One region of the Brevibacillus sp. WF146 genome, then DNA from elsewhere that is predicted to be linked to it. Evidence: predicted binding sites of a transcription regulator. Region 1 holds the regulator's gene; each other region holds the start of a gene.
The links. Region 1 encodes LexA, which represses DNA repair genes until DNA is damaged. Its sites were predicted from a motif close to CGAACATATGTTCG; they were not measured.

Region 1 (4,882 bases):
AAACTTTGTCAGTCCCTGTTTGTCCAGATCGATCCGCATCGTTCGCAGATGGGCAAACAGTTGTTTGTTCATCTCCTGCTTCAGATGCTTGCGCAGCGCCTCGAGACGCTTTCGATAGGGCAGGTGGCCGAATGAGCCGGTAAACAGTTCCCGGATCGTCTCCCCGCTGATGGAAAAGACCTGTTGGGTCCGGCTGTAGACAAAGCTCAGCTTTTTAAAAGGGATGTCCGTCTCCGCCAGGTAGCGCAGATAGCTGTCCAAGGCGGCCTTGCAGGCGAGTGAGCCTTTGAACCGCAGGCGGTTTTGCGTCATCTCCCGTTCCCGCCGGTCCTGTCCTTCCTCGAAAAACAGGCGCAGCAGCTTCTGCGGGTCGGTGATGCGCCAGCCTTTGGGCAGAAGCGGCTTGACCAGCTTGGCCGCCCAGTCCAGAAACGTGGCCTGCTGGACGTCATCCACACCCAGTTCCGGAAGCACGTCCGATATGTAAGTGAGAAACAGGCGGTTCGGCGCAAACACCATGAATTTTTTCGACATCATCGAGTCCTGGTAGTTGTAAATCAGGTAGGAGAGGCGGTGCAGCGCGATAGTGGTCTTCCCGCTCCCGGCCACCCCTTGGACGACGATGGGACGGTCTTTGTCCGCCCGAATGATGTCGTTTTGTTCGGCCTGGATGGTCGCCACGATGTCCTTCAGCCGGCTGTCGTTTGTCTGGTTCAGATTGGCGGCGAGAAACTCATCGATAAACCCTTCCTGGAGAAATTCGTCGGGATGGCCCATTTCCCGGTGGATCGTCTCCTTGACCGCCCCGTCGTAGATTCCGGTAATCTTCCCCTTTTCGATGGCAAAGTTCCGCTTCAGGCGAACTTCTCCGCGGACGATGCCCTTGTCGGTCCGGTAGAAGGCGTCCTTGCTCTCGCCGCTGTAGTAGAGGCCGGCAATCGGAGCGCGCCAGTCCACGACCAGCGCATCAAACGTATCGCTCCGGACGATCCCGCGCTTGCCGATATAGACGATGTCCAGCTCGTACGTCTCGTCCTTGAGAAAGTCCACCCGGCCGAAGTACGGTTTGTCCTTCCCTTGGTCTTCCAGATACCGCAGTTCCTTGGCCTTTTTGTAAGCGACCACCTGCTTCACGTAGTCGTCGGTCACTTCCCGAACTTCTTCGCGCAGCATCTCGATCTCCCGTTCGATGGCGGACACCGTTTCATCCAGCCGTTTTTGTTCCCGTTCGTAATCCGGATGCCGAATCGTCACGTCCATCCTCCTTTCGCTTCGAACGCGGCTGGCTCAGCCCACATGCCGGCCCAGCCAGACCCCGGCTCCGCAGGCCAACAGGCCAATGCCTGCGCTGAGCAGCACATACGCCAATCCGCGTCCGATGTTCCCGTCTCCGAAAAAGGTGACCACCTCCAGAGAAAAGGTGGAAAAGGTCGTAAAGCCGCCCAACAGCCCGGTGGTGAAGAGCAGGTACAGCTCCGGTGAGAGAAACCCCCGCTCCTTTCCCCAGGCGTATAAGAGCCCGATGCAAAACGAACCCACAACGTTGGCCGCCCACGTACCTGCCGGCCAGCCCGGCTGGTTCATCACCAAGCCCAATCCGTACCGCATGATTGATCCCACGGCGCCGCCCACTGCGACAACCAGCCACGACATGCGCATTCCTCCCTGTTCGGCCCATATCGTCGTAGAAAAAGACATCCAAGCGTCATGCGTGGATGCCTTCCTGTGCCAGTACACGTTATCTTAATGTTTGGGACCGTTGTCTTCAAGATCTTCCACATAGCGGATCGATTCCAGGTTGGCCCGCAGGGACGCCTTGACAGCATCGATGTACTTGCGCCGCAGCGCCTGCTGCTCCTGTTTTTCTTCGTCGGTCAGGCCCTCTTCGCGGGATTTCTTGGCCAACTCGTTGATCCGTTTGATTTCCGCGTCGGTTACCACAGCCTCTCCCCCTACTCTCGGTAATGCCGCTCTATTATAACACATCGGCGGCACAACGCAAACGAAAGGAAAACTTGGGCCTGCTCCGCTGCCTGCGCTGCCGTCTACTCTCCGACGGGAACAGCCAGGCGCTGTCCGGGGTAAATGTTGGAGTTGTCCAGCCGGTTCATCTTTTTGATCGCGTACACCAGTTCACGCACTTCCATGCCGGCTTCGTCCTGGTACTGGACGGCAATTTTCCACAAGCTGTCCCCCGGCTGAACCGTCACTTCCTTCACGGGAACGACCGACGCCGACTCGGATGCGAACACAAGTTCTGTCAAGAAGTAAAAAAAGAGAGAGAATACCACGAAAAACACCAATGCTTGACCGCGTGTCACACCGATGCGGCTGCGGCGCTCCGGTTTTTTGGCAAAGCGGTTGTGTGCGGAAATTGCATGCATGATACCATCCCCCTGCAAACATACGTTCTATCGTCTTGTTCTCATCATAATGCGAACATGTGTTTTGTGTCAAGTTGAAATCGAACTTATGTTTGTCGAACGCAAGATCCCATGGTATAATATAGAAAACATGTTCGAGAAAACAGGGGTGTGGTCCATGTCCAAGCTATCCAATAGACAACAAGCCATTATCGACTTCATTCGCAAGGAAGTCCGCGACAAGGGGTATCCTCCGTCCGTTCGGGAAATCGGCGAGGCCGTCGGGCTGGCCTCCAGCTCCACCGTCCACGGTCACCTGGCCCGGCTGGAAAAGAAGGGGCTGATCCGGCGCGATCCCACCAAGCCGCGCGCGATTGAGCTGTTGACCGATGGCGACCGCTACCAGGAGGACTTCGAAGAATCCGTCGTTCGTGTGCCCGTCATCGGGAAGGTAACGGCAGGGCAGCCGATTACGGCGGTGGAACACGTCGAGGATTACTTTCCCCTGCCGGAGCACATCGTCACCTCGGACAAGGTGTACATGCTCCGCGTGTCGGGCGACAGCATGATCGAGGCGGGCATCCTCGACGGCGACTACGTCATCGTGCGCCAGCAAAACGTGGCCAACAACGGCGACATCGTCGTGGCCATGACCGATGAGGACGAAGCCACCGTCAAGCGCTTCTTCAAGGAAAAAAACCACTTCCGCCTGCAGCCGGAAAACTCCACGATGGAACCGATCATTCTGGACTCGGTCACGATTCTGGGGAAAGTGATCGGGGTGTACCGGTTGATTCACTAGCAAAAGGAGGAGCCCGTATCTTTCCCGACCGTAGGCGAAAGATACGGGCTCCTTTCTGTGTATCGTCGCGGTCAGACCGGAACGATCCGGGGCAGGGGTTGCATCCCGCTGCCCATTCGATTCACGGGCCTACAAGGCGGCGATGAAGAACCAAATGATCATCACGATTTGCAGGACGACCTTGACGACCGCGCTGCCGAGAAATCCGACAAGCGATCCCACGCCCGCCTTAACCGCCCGCTCGAGCGGTTGGTTGGAGACGAACAGCTCCACCAGCACCACAAACAGGAACGGCAGGATCAGCATCCCGAACGGCGGAAACAGGAAAATCCCGAGAAAAATGCCGACCGCCGCGGCAATCGACGACCACTTGGAACCGCCGTACCGCTTCACGAAGTACATATTGGTCAGCAAATCGGCTCCGTACAGCAGCACGCTCAGCACCGCCATCCCCCACCAGAACGACGCCGGCAGCCCGGCTCCCGGTTCGGCGAGGACAAAGTGGTACAGCAGGAACCCTGCCCACAGCAATATCGTATCCGGCAAAACCGGCAGAAAAATACCGGCGATGCTTGCGACAAACAACGCCACGATGACGATCCACAGCAGTATCTCCATCGGGTACACTCCTTTCTGTAAGGATATACGGATCAGGGCGCCATCCGTTGCATCATTCTTTTCATCCTTGTCCACATTGTTGCCTGATCAGCCCCGTCCGAACCCCGGCGGTACGGGCGGACGGCGCTGACAGAATCCAATTACGACGGCCGGGGGCATGACCGCGTCCTGTTTGTCAAAACGCTTCCCCCGCAGGAGGAAGACTGAGGTGAACAACTGGCACGACCTCACGTATCTGCAAGCGGGAACCCCCCGACAGCGCGCCGCCTGGGAGGCCATCCACCGCTTGGGCATCATGGAGCGGCTTCAGGCATACCAGCCGGTGCTGGCGGGAACGATTCCGCTGGACATCGACGTGGCGGACAGCGATCTGGACGTGATCTGCTGCGCGAGCGATTTGGACGCATTCGATCGCTTCGTTCGCGATGCGTTTGGCCGGCAGGACGGCTTTTCCCAGCAACGCTGTGACGTCAACGGCGTGCCGTCCAGCGTCACTTCCTTTTGGCACGGCGGATTTGCGTTCGAACTGTTCGCCCAGCCCGTACCCGCCGATCGGCAAAACGCCTACCGCCACATGGTGATGGAGGCCCGCCTGCTGGCCCTCTCCGGCGAACAGGCCAGAGAGGGTATCCGGGAGCTGAAGCGGAACGGAATGAAAACGGAGCCTGCGTTCGCCCGCTATTTCGGCATTCCCGGCGACGATCCCTATCAAGCCCTGCTGGAGTGGGAACGGTTCAGCGACGCGGAGCTGGCGGAACTCATACAAAAAAGAACCTGATGACGTCATCCGTCACCAGGTTCTTTTTTCGTTGTATGCCGATCAATAGGTGGTCATGTACTGTTCGCGCTCCCAATCGTGGACGCGGGTGCGGAACATATCCCATTCGATTTCTTTCGCCTCGATGAAGTGGATCAGGGCATGCTCGCCCAGCGCTTCGCAGATGACCGGATCGGCCTTCAGGCACTCGATCGCTTCCTTCAAGGTAGCCGGCAGGCTTTCGATGCCGGCAGCTTCGCGCTCTTCCTCGGTCATCACGTAGATGTTGCGATCCACCGCTGCGGGCAGCTCCATTTTGTTCTTGATGCCGTTCAGCCCTGC
Region 2 (4,882 bases), 900 kb from region 1:
GCCGTTTCGGGTCCTCCGTCTGAATGGCCACGCCGCAGCCTGCGCACGTCCCCGGCGTTTGTTCGTTCACGATTTTGTCTTCCACGTAATCATTCCTTTCCTGCGCATCCAGTATAACGCCACCCGTTCCATCCGGCGGTTGATCCGCGTCCAAAACCCGTCCGTCTCGGCAACGGGGACGACTAGGATGGTATGAAAACCGAGCCGGTTGCCTCCCAGCACGTCGGTAAACAACTGGTCGCCGATCACAACCGTCTCCGCGATCGTCACGTTCATGTCCCGGACCGCCTGCAAAAAGGCGCGGCGGGACGGCTTGCGCGCCGCGCAGATGAACCGGACCCCCAACGGGGCGCAGAAGCGGTCCACCCTGTCCTGATTGTTGTTGGACACGACCGTCACCTGGATGCCTGCCTCATTCAGCCGTTTCAGCCAGGCTTCCACCTCGGGGGTGGCGTGCGGCCTGTCCCACTCCACCAGGGTGTTGTCCAGGTCGGTAATGACCGCGCGTATGTGTCTTTTCCGCAGTTGATCTATGTCAATATGATGGATGGACTCCACAAACTGGTCCGGCATCAGCTTCTCCAGAAACACGGGGCACCTCCAACACGGCCTGACGAGAACCGCGATTTCGGCACCTACTATACCACACTCCGCCACCGGCTTGCAAAAGTTTCAATCCGCGTCCGAAAACAATCTGCGAGGCAGCGCGGCGTCACCGCCCGAGACGGTGAATTCCCGATTCCGCTTCTACCGCTTCCTCCATGCTCTTCCATGAAAACAGCGTCAACTGCTCGTACCGCTGTTCCGCCGGCGGCGCAAAGTTGGAGAAGCCGACGCCGACGAGGCGCACCCCCGGGGAGTAGTCGAACGCGTCCAGCAGCTCTTCCAGCAGTTCGGCCCAGTTTGCGCCGGGGGCGGCCTTGCGCTGTTTGGTCCTGAGGGTGAAGTCGGCGTATTTGATTTTCAGCGTCAGGGTTTGCGGGACGACTCCCTCCCGCCTCACATCCTGCTCCGCCTCCGCCAGCAGAGCAGCGGCCACGGGAGCGACCGCCTCGCGGTCGTGCAGGTCAAACGGCAGCGTTGTCTCGCGGCTCAGCGATTTGGGAGCCCGCTCCGTCACGATCTCCCGGTCGTCCACGCCCCGGGCCCGGTAGTACAGCGCCTGCCCGAACTTGCCGAACAACTGCACCACTTCGTCCAGGGAAAGCCGCCAAAAGTCTTCCACGGTGTGAATGCCCTTTCTCGCCAGCAGCTCCTGCGATTTTTTGCCCACTCCGTGCAGCGTCCCGACGGGCAGCGGCCGCAGCACCTCCAGCGCCTGATCCGGCCGGATGACGACAAAGGCGTCCGGCTTTTTCAAATCGCTGGCGATCTTGGCGAGGGACATGTTGTAGGAGAGGCCGACGCTGCAGGTCAACCCGGTTTCACTCTGAATCCGCCGCTTGATCTCCCGGGCGACGGGAACGGCGTTGTCGTAGCCGGAGACGTCCAGGTACGCCTCATCCAGTCCCACGGTTTGATAGCGATCCGTATAGGCGGCAAACACCTCGCGGATCTCCGCCGATTTTTCCGCGTAGCGCTCGTAGCGAACCGGCAGAAACACGCCGTGCGGACATTTTTTGCGGGCCAGCGCCATCGGCATCGCGGACCGCACCCCGTATTTTCGCGCTTCGTAGCTGCAGGTGGACACCACGCCGCGGTTTCCCGTGCCGCCGACGATCACCGGCCGGCCGCGCAGTTCCGGGTGGTCCAACTGTTCCACACTGGCAAAAAACGCGTCAATGTCCAGGTGCAGGATCTTCTTCACGGGAGATACCACCAAACATACATTCTCATACCGCTATTATCGTCCTTTTTCCAGCCGGATGCAAGATACAGCCGCCTGCCGCGGACGGATGCCGACGCTGTGCGAGCCGCCTTTTCCGCCGCCGCTTTGACGAAAAAACCGCCCTTCCCGAGAGAAGAGCGGTTTGCGTTTTTGTTTTTCTATCTTCCGCAATGCCTGCAGCGGCTGACGCCTTACCGGGCCAGCGCCTTCACCTGACGCGCCTTGTTGACGAACGCTTCCGCCAGCTTCAGCATCGTGTCGTCGTGCGCCCACATGCGCTCCGGATGCCACTGCACGCCCACGTGCAGCCCGTCGAGGCTTTCAATCGCCTCAATCACCCCGTCAGCGGCCACCCCTGTCACCTTGAACCCGGGGGCCACGTCTTTCACCGCCTGATGATGCGACGTATTGACGAGGATTTCCGTCTTGCCCAATGCTTCCGCCACAAACCCCGGCTGAAGCGTGACCTTGTGCGCTCCGTATTGGCGCGAACCTTTTTGCGCGTGTTGAAAGGCACCCGGCACCTGGCTCGGGATGTCCTGGATCAATGTGCCGCCGCACGCCACGTTCAGGATCTGCATGCCGCGGCAGATGCCGAGAATCGGCTTCTTCAGCTCCAGAGCCAGTTTGATCACCGCCAGCTCCGCCAGGTCCCGTTCGTACTCCACTTCCCCCAGCCCCTGCAGCGGCTCTTCGCCGTACAGATGGGGGGCGGGATCGTCTCCGCCGGTGAGGATCAGGCCGTCCAGCGATTCCACCATCGCGCGGAACGGCGCGTCCGGAACCGTCATCAGCGGCAGGATGAACGGAATCCCGCCTGTGCGGGCCACCCCGTCCACATAGCCGGAACCCACGTAGAAGAACTGGTCGAGGTTGTTGTTGGGAAAGTACATTTTGGTACACGCTACGCCAATGATCGGACGCACGAGCGGTCACTCCTTGTTATTTCTTTTCGTTGGATGCGTATTTGAAGTCGATGAAGCCGAGCGGGTCGACCACGACGTCTTTTACCGTGTCCTGCTTCACCCACGCGTAGGTGAAGTAGTAAATCGGCATCGCCGGCATTTCGTCCATGACGATGGCGTCCGCCTTTTTCAGGATTTCGTTGCGCTTCGCCGGGTCTGCTTCTTTTGCCGACTGGTCCAGCAGGGCGAGGAATTCCTTGTTTTCCCACTTGGACGTGTTCAGCCCGCCCTTGAAGACCTCGAAGAAGTTGATCGGGTCGTTGAAGTCGCCGATCCAGCTTGCCCGGCCGATTTGGAAGTTGCCTGCCTTCATCTGCTCGCGGTGAACCTTGTTTTCCTTGTTGACCAGTTTGACTTCGATGCCGAACGCCTTTCTCCACTGGTCTTGAATGACGGTCGCGATGCGCTGGTTCACTTCCGTCGTGTTGTACGACAGCGTGATCTCCGGCAGTTTGGAGATGCCCAGTTCCTTCATCCCTTCCGCGAGCAGCTTTTTCGCGGTCTCCACGTCGCCGTCCTTGAAGTAGCCGTCCGGATTGAACGCCATCGTCGGCGGCAGGATGCCGAGCGCCGGCGTGCTCTTGTACGGCACGACATTCTCGGAGATTTCCTTGCGGTTAACCGCGTACGCGAAGGCTTGGCGGATCTTCTTGTTGGAGAACGGAGGCTGGGTCGTATTGAAAACGTACCAGTACGTACCGGCGGTCGCCTGGGTTTGCATTTTGCCCGAGTCCTTCAGCGCATCCAGCGCGTCAAGCGGCAAGTCGCCCAGCGGCGAGCCCGCCCAATCCAGATCGCCTTTCTCGAACATGGACAGCTCGGTGTTGGCGTCTTCGATCATGTTGATCGTCAGCTTGGACAGCTTGACGGCATCCTTGTCCCAGTAGGACTCGTTTTTCTCCAGTTCGATGACCGACTTGTGCTCCCACTTTTTCAGTACGAACGGACCGTTCCCCACGTACGTGTCGGGGCTGCCCGCCCAGTTTTTGTTGGCTTCCACCACTTTCTTGTTGACGGGGAAGTAGGTGACGGAGGCGACCAACTGCGGGAAGAACGGCGCCGGGTTTTCCAGCGTGACGACCAGCGTCTTGTCGTCCGTTGCCTTTACCCCCACGTCTTCCGCCTTGGCCTTGCCCGCATTGTACGCCTGCCCGTTTTTCAGATAGTAGAGCTGGTATGCGTAGCCCGATGCCGTCTCCGGGTTGAGCACCCGTTTCCAGGCGTATTCAAAGTCGTGAGCCGTGACCGGATCGCCGTTGGACCACTTGCTGTCGCGCAGATGGAACGTGTAGGTCAGTCCGTCCGGAGACACTTCGTACTTCTCGGCGACTGCTTCCTTGAGCTGGCCGTTTGCGTCGAGGCGCAGCAGACCGTCAAACGCCGCGCGGGCCACTGACATGGACGGAATGTCTTCCGCCAGTCCCGGGTCAATCGTGCTGGGGTCACCCGTATTCAGGTTGACGCGCAGTTCCTGCGCGGCTGCCTGCTGCCCCTGCGCGGCTGGCGTATCCGCGGGTTTGGCCGCGTCTTGCGGGCCATTCCCTCCACAGCCGGCAAAAGCGAGGCTGGACAGAAGAACAGCGCAAAGAGACAGTCTCTGAAGTGCTTTCATAAAATCCCCCTCGTGTAACTTTTTTTCTTGATTGTTCCAAGCATGATTAAATAATATTATCTTATGAAAATTTTGTCTATACCAATGTAAAACGCGAAAGGAGATGGCTGCGGTGCTGTCTGCCCTCGGACCTTCAATTGGAAAATTAATGGAAGAAACCGGCGGCCAATGGGGCATTTACCTGGAGGATGTGCGGACGGGGGAACGGCTCGGCTTTGCCGAACATCAGCGCTTCTACGCCGCCAGCCTGATCAAGGTGCCGATCATGACGGCGGTGTTTGCCGAAGCGTACGCCGGCAGACTGGCCCTGTCAGACAAGCTCCGGCTGCGGCGGGAGGATCAGGTGGGCGGAGACGGCGTGCTGCAGCACTTGACGCCGGGCACCGAACTGACCGTCTACGACGCCGTGACGCTGATGATCATTCAGAGCGACAACACGGCGACCAACATGCTGATCGACTTGGTCGGCACGGACGC
Region 3 (4,882 bases), 730 kb from region 1:
CCGCTGGTTCGTGAACAACCCGGCTGACTGGACGCGGTTCAAACGGGAAGTTGCGGAGGAAATGAAGGGCGGCAGCGCCAAGCCCCCGGAGGACAAAAAAGCGGAGGTCGTTTATCTGATGAGTAAATACTTCAAGGACATTCCCAAAGAGCTGGAGTGGTGTAAGGATCACGCGGACTCTCTGTACGAGAAGGGCGTGCTGAAAGGCGACGGGCAAGGCCATCTGAAACCGACCGACCCGTTATCGCGCGCGGAGGCCGCCGTGTTGATCGACCGCGCGATCGACTACGTCATGAAGGAGTTGACGCGGAAATGATCGACTGGAAAGCGAAACTCGGCTCTCGTAAGTTTTGGGCGCTGATTGCCGGTGTTGCAACGAGCGCTCTCGTTTTGTTCGGAAAAGACGCGGATACCATCACGAAGGTTGTCGCGTTGATCGGCGCGATCGGCTCGTGTGCGGTCTACATGTTTGCGGAAGCAAGCGTCGATGCCGCCCGCGCGAAAAACGAATAAACTACGCCCTGGTAGCGGAAACTCTCCGCCGCCGGGGCGTTATTTTTTTTGTCCCAAACGGTCGTGTTACGCTCTAACGGAAAGGAGCGTGTTATACCGGGAATCCATCGTTCTGGCGCGATACCGCCGCCAACTCAACCGGGTCGGACCGATACCCTACGCGGTAACATCGTTACCAACTGGCAAGGCAGCAGTCCTCTGCCGGTATCCCGACAGCGGGTTTACACTTATCCGACATACTTTTCTATGTACATATCGATGTTTGCCTTAAAGTCAGACCAATCCACACGTTCAACCTCTTCCACAAACTTTGCGATATCTTCCCCGTCTTCCCCAACTTCGACGAAACGACCCTTGAAGATCAGCACATAAGCAATTTCGTCGTCCACGCCGCCGCGAGACTCGAAGTAGTCCACCAATTTCTCCGGATCTTCAAAGCAGGAAACTCCGTTCTTGATACCCGTTTCCAAGCCCGCTTTTTCTAAAGCTGTTTCCCATCGTTCGTCGAGATCTTCAATAGCCTCAATCTCTTCAATTAACTCGTCGTCTACAATGTACTCCAGTGCACGGTCGATCTCACCTTGTTTCGCCTCTTCTAGTGACTTCCACAACCAAGGCCAGCTTACCGATTCCGGGGTAATCTCATACGCTCTCTGTTGTACCCGAAAGAAAATTTTCATATCCGTTCACCTCATTGGTTTATCTATCCTTATTATATCGCATAAACGATATTTGTAAACCCTTTTTCTTGAAAAAATATTGTATATACGATATGATTTATCCGAGGTGATCCAATGAAACGGCTGAAATGCGTAATAAAGATTGCGGAGCTGCGCGAACGGCTAGGAATCAGCAGTCAGAAGGATCTGGCTGATATGGCTGGGCTGCGTCCCAATGCTGTTAGCCAGCTGGAGCATGGATACAGGTGGAAGTCAGGAGAAAGGACATCACTGCAACGCGTTGATTTAGAGCACTTGGAAAAGATCGCTAACGCAATCTGGCGTGAGAAAGGAGTACGTGTGCAAATCAGTGATTTGATTGACTTCGTGGAAGTGGAGGAGTAAGCCGTGGAAGAGGCGGTGTACCAAGTATTCGAAGATTTGCTGCGTCGAGAGGACAGGCGCCCTCGTATGCGGGACTACATCAAAGAAGCTAGTAAACGGGAAGTATCCGGGGTTAAAGTTTTAAAAAAGCTATACGGAAGCTACAATCATGCAGTCGACAGGTTTTTGCAGTTGTACCACGAGCGGAACGGTTTCTACGAGATACCCGACTACCTTCTAGGGTGCATTGTTGGGACAGCTACGTTGGTCAAATCGACAGCACGTTCGGGCTTGGCGCTTCTGTTTTCATCATCAAACGCAAGCGAGTTGGAAACAATCAAGCCATTTCTCAACAGATATGCAGAGTGGGGGCCGAACGAGAGGGGGATGCATTTTATTGAGTGCTACGACTATAAACTGATATCATCGCTACATCACATGGGCTTCCCGGATCATCTACCGTTTCGCGCAACAGTTGATTTTGTCCGCGGTTACTGTGACACCCACGCTAGCCTCTTTTCGTATCAAAATAGACACGGGAATACTTGTCTCAGACTGGAGGTAACGGGTACGGAAGAGTTCGTCTCCAAGCTGCGCGATTTTCTAATTCAATTGAGTGCAAGTGAGACAAAGCTACAAAAAGCTCGTACAACTTGTAAGTGGCACATAAACACTCTTTCGTTAGTCAAGATTCGGGATCACCTGTATCCAGATGGCTGTGTGTGTAATCAAGCCAAAAGACAGTTGTTGTATTCTGTATGATTTGTTTTTCTCACGCTATTGCATAACGGAGTCGCTTCCGATTACAATAAGAACAAATGTTCGTATATTATCGGGAGGGATCACGTTGAAGAGAACGAAAATTAACGATCTATTCGGCAGCATGCGGATTATCCTGCCGGAACACAAGGCGGAGATTCAGCGGATGAATGCGGAACGGGGCCTCGAACCGCGCCCTACCGTTGATGAGGACGATTTTGGCGAGATGTGCTTCCGCATTTACGACAGCACGCAGTACGATTACGCGATTACCGTTAAGTGGTTCCGCGAGGTGAGCCGTGGCCTTGGCGTGTTTGAAACGGCATGGGGCGTGGTCAAAGAGATTGACGCGAATAGGCGGATGTTCAAACTCGTGAACGTTTGGGATTCCGTGTGGATTCGCGTTGAGGATGTCGTGAGTGTAACGAAGTGACCGCGTAACCACGAAAAAATTTCGCTCGGACGTACATATTCCAGCGCGCCCGCACATACGCTGATTGCGTAGGCACAGCGTTGGGGAAGAGTCTGCATATCGAAATAATACGGCCCTGGTACGGTAAAAACCCGCGCCAGGGCTCGTTTTTTATTTTCGGGACGCGCATAGGTAACGTAGTAACCGCGTAAGGTTACGACGAGGAGGTGGTTAGCGTGCCGAAACGAAAACGCATTAACCTATCGCCCGACGACGATACGAACGCGAAACTCGAACGCCTTGCGCACGCGTGCCGGAAGCATCCGACCACGTTCGCGCACTATCTCGTTAAGCTGTGCGTCAACAACGCCAACATCGTCGAGTTCGTGCAGCGGCAGCATAACGTTGAGGAACGGTTTAAAGTGCGGTGTCGGGTCGAAGGTGACACGTTGGTTTACGATTGAAAACGAAGGGGGAGCGTCACATGATCATTCTCTTTGTGCTATATTGCACCCGGTGCGGAGTTGAGATCGGAATAGGAACAGGAAATCTTTGCAGTCGCTGCGCCAAAGAACGGTAGCCTATCGCGTAAAATCAACGATAAGTTTCAGCGCGAGGAGTCCGGTTCCACTGGCAACAAGCGCGTATCCAGCGTAGACGAGAAACGGCATTTCACGACCTCCTAACGTTATGGATACGCGTAGTATCGCCAAACGAGAGGAGTGTTATACCGTGTTTTATTCGGTAGCTCTGCCGAGATTTCGGCGACAAAAGACCGAGGTGATACCGTGGCGCGATTTTTTCGACGAGATGGGGAGCGTATTAACTGCGCGGCAGAAACGGAAACTAAGCGCTCTCCTGGCGGGGGCAACGGCGGTATACGCGTTGCGATTGGAGCACGCGGAGGCGGCGGGGATTGCCGACAAGATCATCGGCGCGTTCGATCCGATCATACAGTTGGCGCAGGGGGTGTCGTACCCAATTGCGTTCCTAATGATATGCGGCGGCTTTCTCCTGATAATGGTCGGGCAGCGGTCGAAGGGCCTGTCGATGCTCAAGTGGGCGGCGGTGGGCTACGTGGGGATGCAGTTCGCCCCGGCGATCATGCAGATACTCGTGGGCGTGGGCAAGGCGATGGTAGCGCGGTAACCCCGTTCGTCCACCTACGGATAACGCCAGACTCACGCCTGAATAACGAATCCGTCGAGCAGTTCGCGCAAACACTCTGCGTTTACCAATCGCCACTCGAACGGTGGAACTCCGGCAAACGCCGCATCGAACGCGCGCCTTTTGTTTCGTTTGAGACGGTCCTGCAACGTGAAGGAACGTCATTCACCGTTACCGTCCTGCGGGAATACGAATCGATCGCGCGCAAGGCCATCGAATCAACGTGGCCGAACGTCACAAATACGGAGGTAGCCGATCCGTTCATCGCGCGCCCGGACGTAACGGCGACGCTCGAAATGAACTACCATTACATGTTCGCGATTCGTGTGGACCGGCGCGAAATATCGTTCTTGGCGTCACTCCTCGAAACGATCAACGCGCTTGACGAAGGCGACGCGGTTTACGTGCAGATGCTCGCGGTCCCGGCCGAGAAAGACTGGTACGAAGGCGCAGCGCAAGCGTACGAACGATTCAAGGCGGGCGAGATGCCGCAGAAATTCGCGCTGAACAAGCGAACGGCGGGACGTACGGCACTCAAACTCGCGACCAAAACGGTCCTCGGCGCGATTTCGATTGTAACCGAACTCATGACGGGCGAGGAACCGGAGCCGATCAACATCGACGGCGGAGAGCGCGCGGTCATCCTCCGCGACGGCAAACTCCGGTCGGAAACGCTGAACAAGACGCGAGGGGACGCGTACGACGTAACGGTGCGTATAGGTGTTGTGTGCGCGGATAAGGCGCGGGCGAAAGCGGTCATGCGGATGGTTACGATGGCATTCCGCGAACTGGACGGAGACAACCATTTCGTCGCGCATGAAACCGACGTAGACCGTACGTGGCGGAAGATGCGGGAGCGCACGGTAGGGCTCCGGCTTGCTCGCGATTACATGAGTATACCGGAGGTCTCCCGCCTGTTCCTGTTGCCGACGCGACCGTTGCAGGAGCGTTATCATATCGAGAACGTCCGACTGCTTGAAACCGGCAT

Region 2: a site for LexA is predicted at 1,820-1,833, ahead of A6764_RS15900 (DNA polymerase IV). Genes of this name have one in related genera too.
Region 3: a site for LexA is predicted at 2,368-2,381, ahead of A6764_RS14955 (YolD-like family protein). Genes of this name have one in related genera too.

The regions. Positions count from the first base shown of each region.
Region 1 is NZ_CP109943.1:2,290,737-2,295,618, reverse strand. It holds gene A6764_RS11365 (HelD family protein) at 1-1,254, opposite strand, end outside; gene crcB (fluoride efflux transporter CrcB) at 1,288-1,653, opposite strand; gene A6764_RS11355 (DUF896 domain-containing protein) at 1,744-1,941, opposite strand; gene A6764_RS11350 (cell division suppressor protein YneA) at 2,046-2,384, opposite strand; gene lexA (transcriptional repressor LexA) at 2,542-3,165, shown strand; gene A6764_RS11340 (DUF456 domain-containing protein) at 3,295-3,783, opposite strand; gene A6764_RS11335 (DUF4269 domain-containing protein) at 3,992-4,561, shown strand; gene glnA (type I glutamate--ammonia ligase) at 4,604-4,882, opposite strand, start outside.
Region 2 is NZ_CP109943.1:3,187,551-3,192,432, forward strand. It holds gene yqeH (ribosome biogenesis GTPase YqeH) at 1-70, opposite strand, end outside; gene A6764_RS15895 (YqeG family HAD IIIA-type phosphatase) at 67-591, opposite strand; gene A6764_RS15900 (DNA polymerase IV) at 713-1,807, opposite strand; gene A6764_RS15905 (gamma-glutamyl-gamma-aminobutyrate hydrolase family protein) at 2,020-2,754, opposite strand; gene A6764_RS15910 (peptide ABC transporter substrate-binding protein) at 2,771-4,405, opposite strand; gene A6764_RS15915 (serine hydrolase) at 4,509-4,882, shown strand, end outside.
Region 3 is NZ_CP109943.1:3,016,703-3,021,584, reverse strand. It holds gene A6764_RS14975 (N-acetylmuramoyl-L-alanine amidase) at 1-316, shown strand, start outside; gene A6764_RS14970 (hypothetical protein) at 313-513, shown strand; gene A6764_RS14965 (hypothetical protein) at 741-1,193, opposite strand; gene A6764_RS14960 (helix-turn-helix domain-containing protein) at 1,308-1,577, shown strand; gene A6764_RS14955 (YolD-like family protein) at 2,404-2,748, shown strand; gene A6764_RS14950 (hypothetical protein) at 2,964-3,191, shown strand; gene A6764_RS14945 (hypothetical protein) at 3,460-3,876, shown strand; gene A6764_RS14940 (ATP-binding protein) at 4,191-4,882, shown strand, end outside.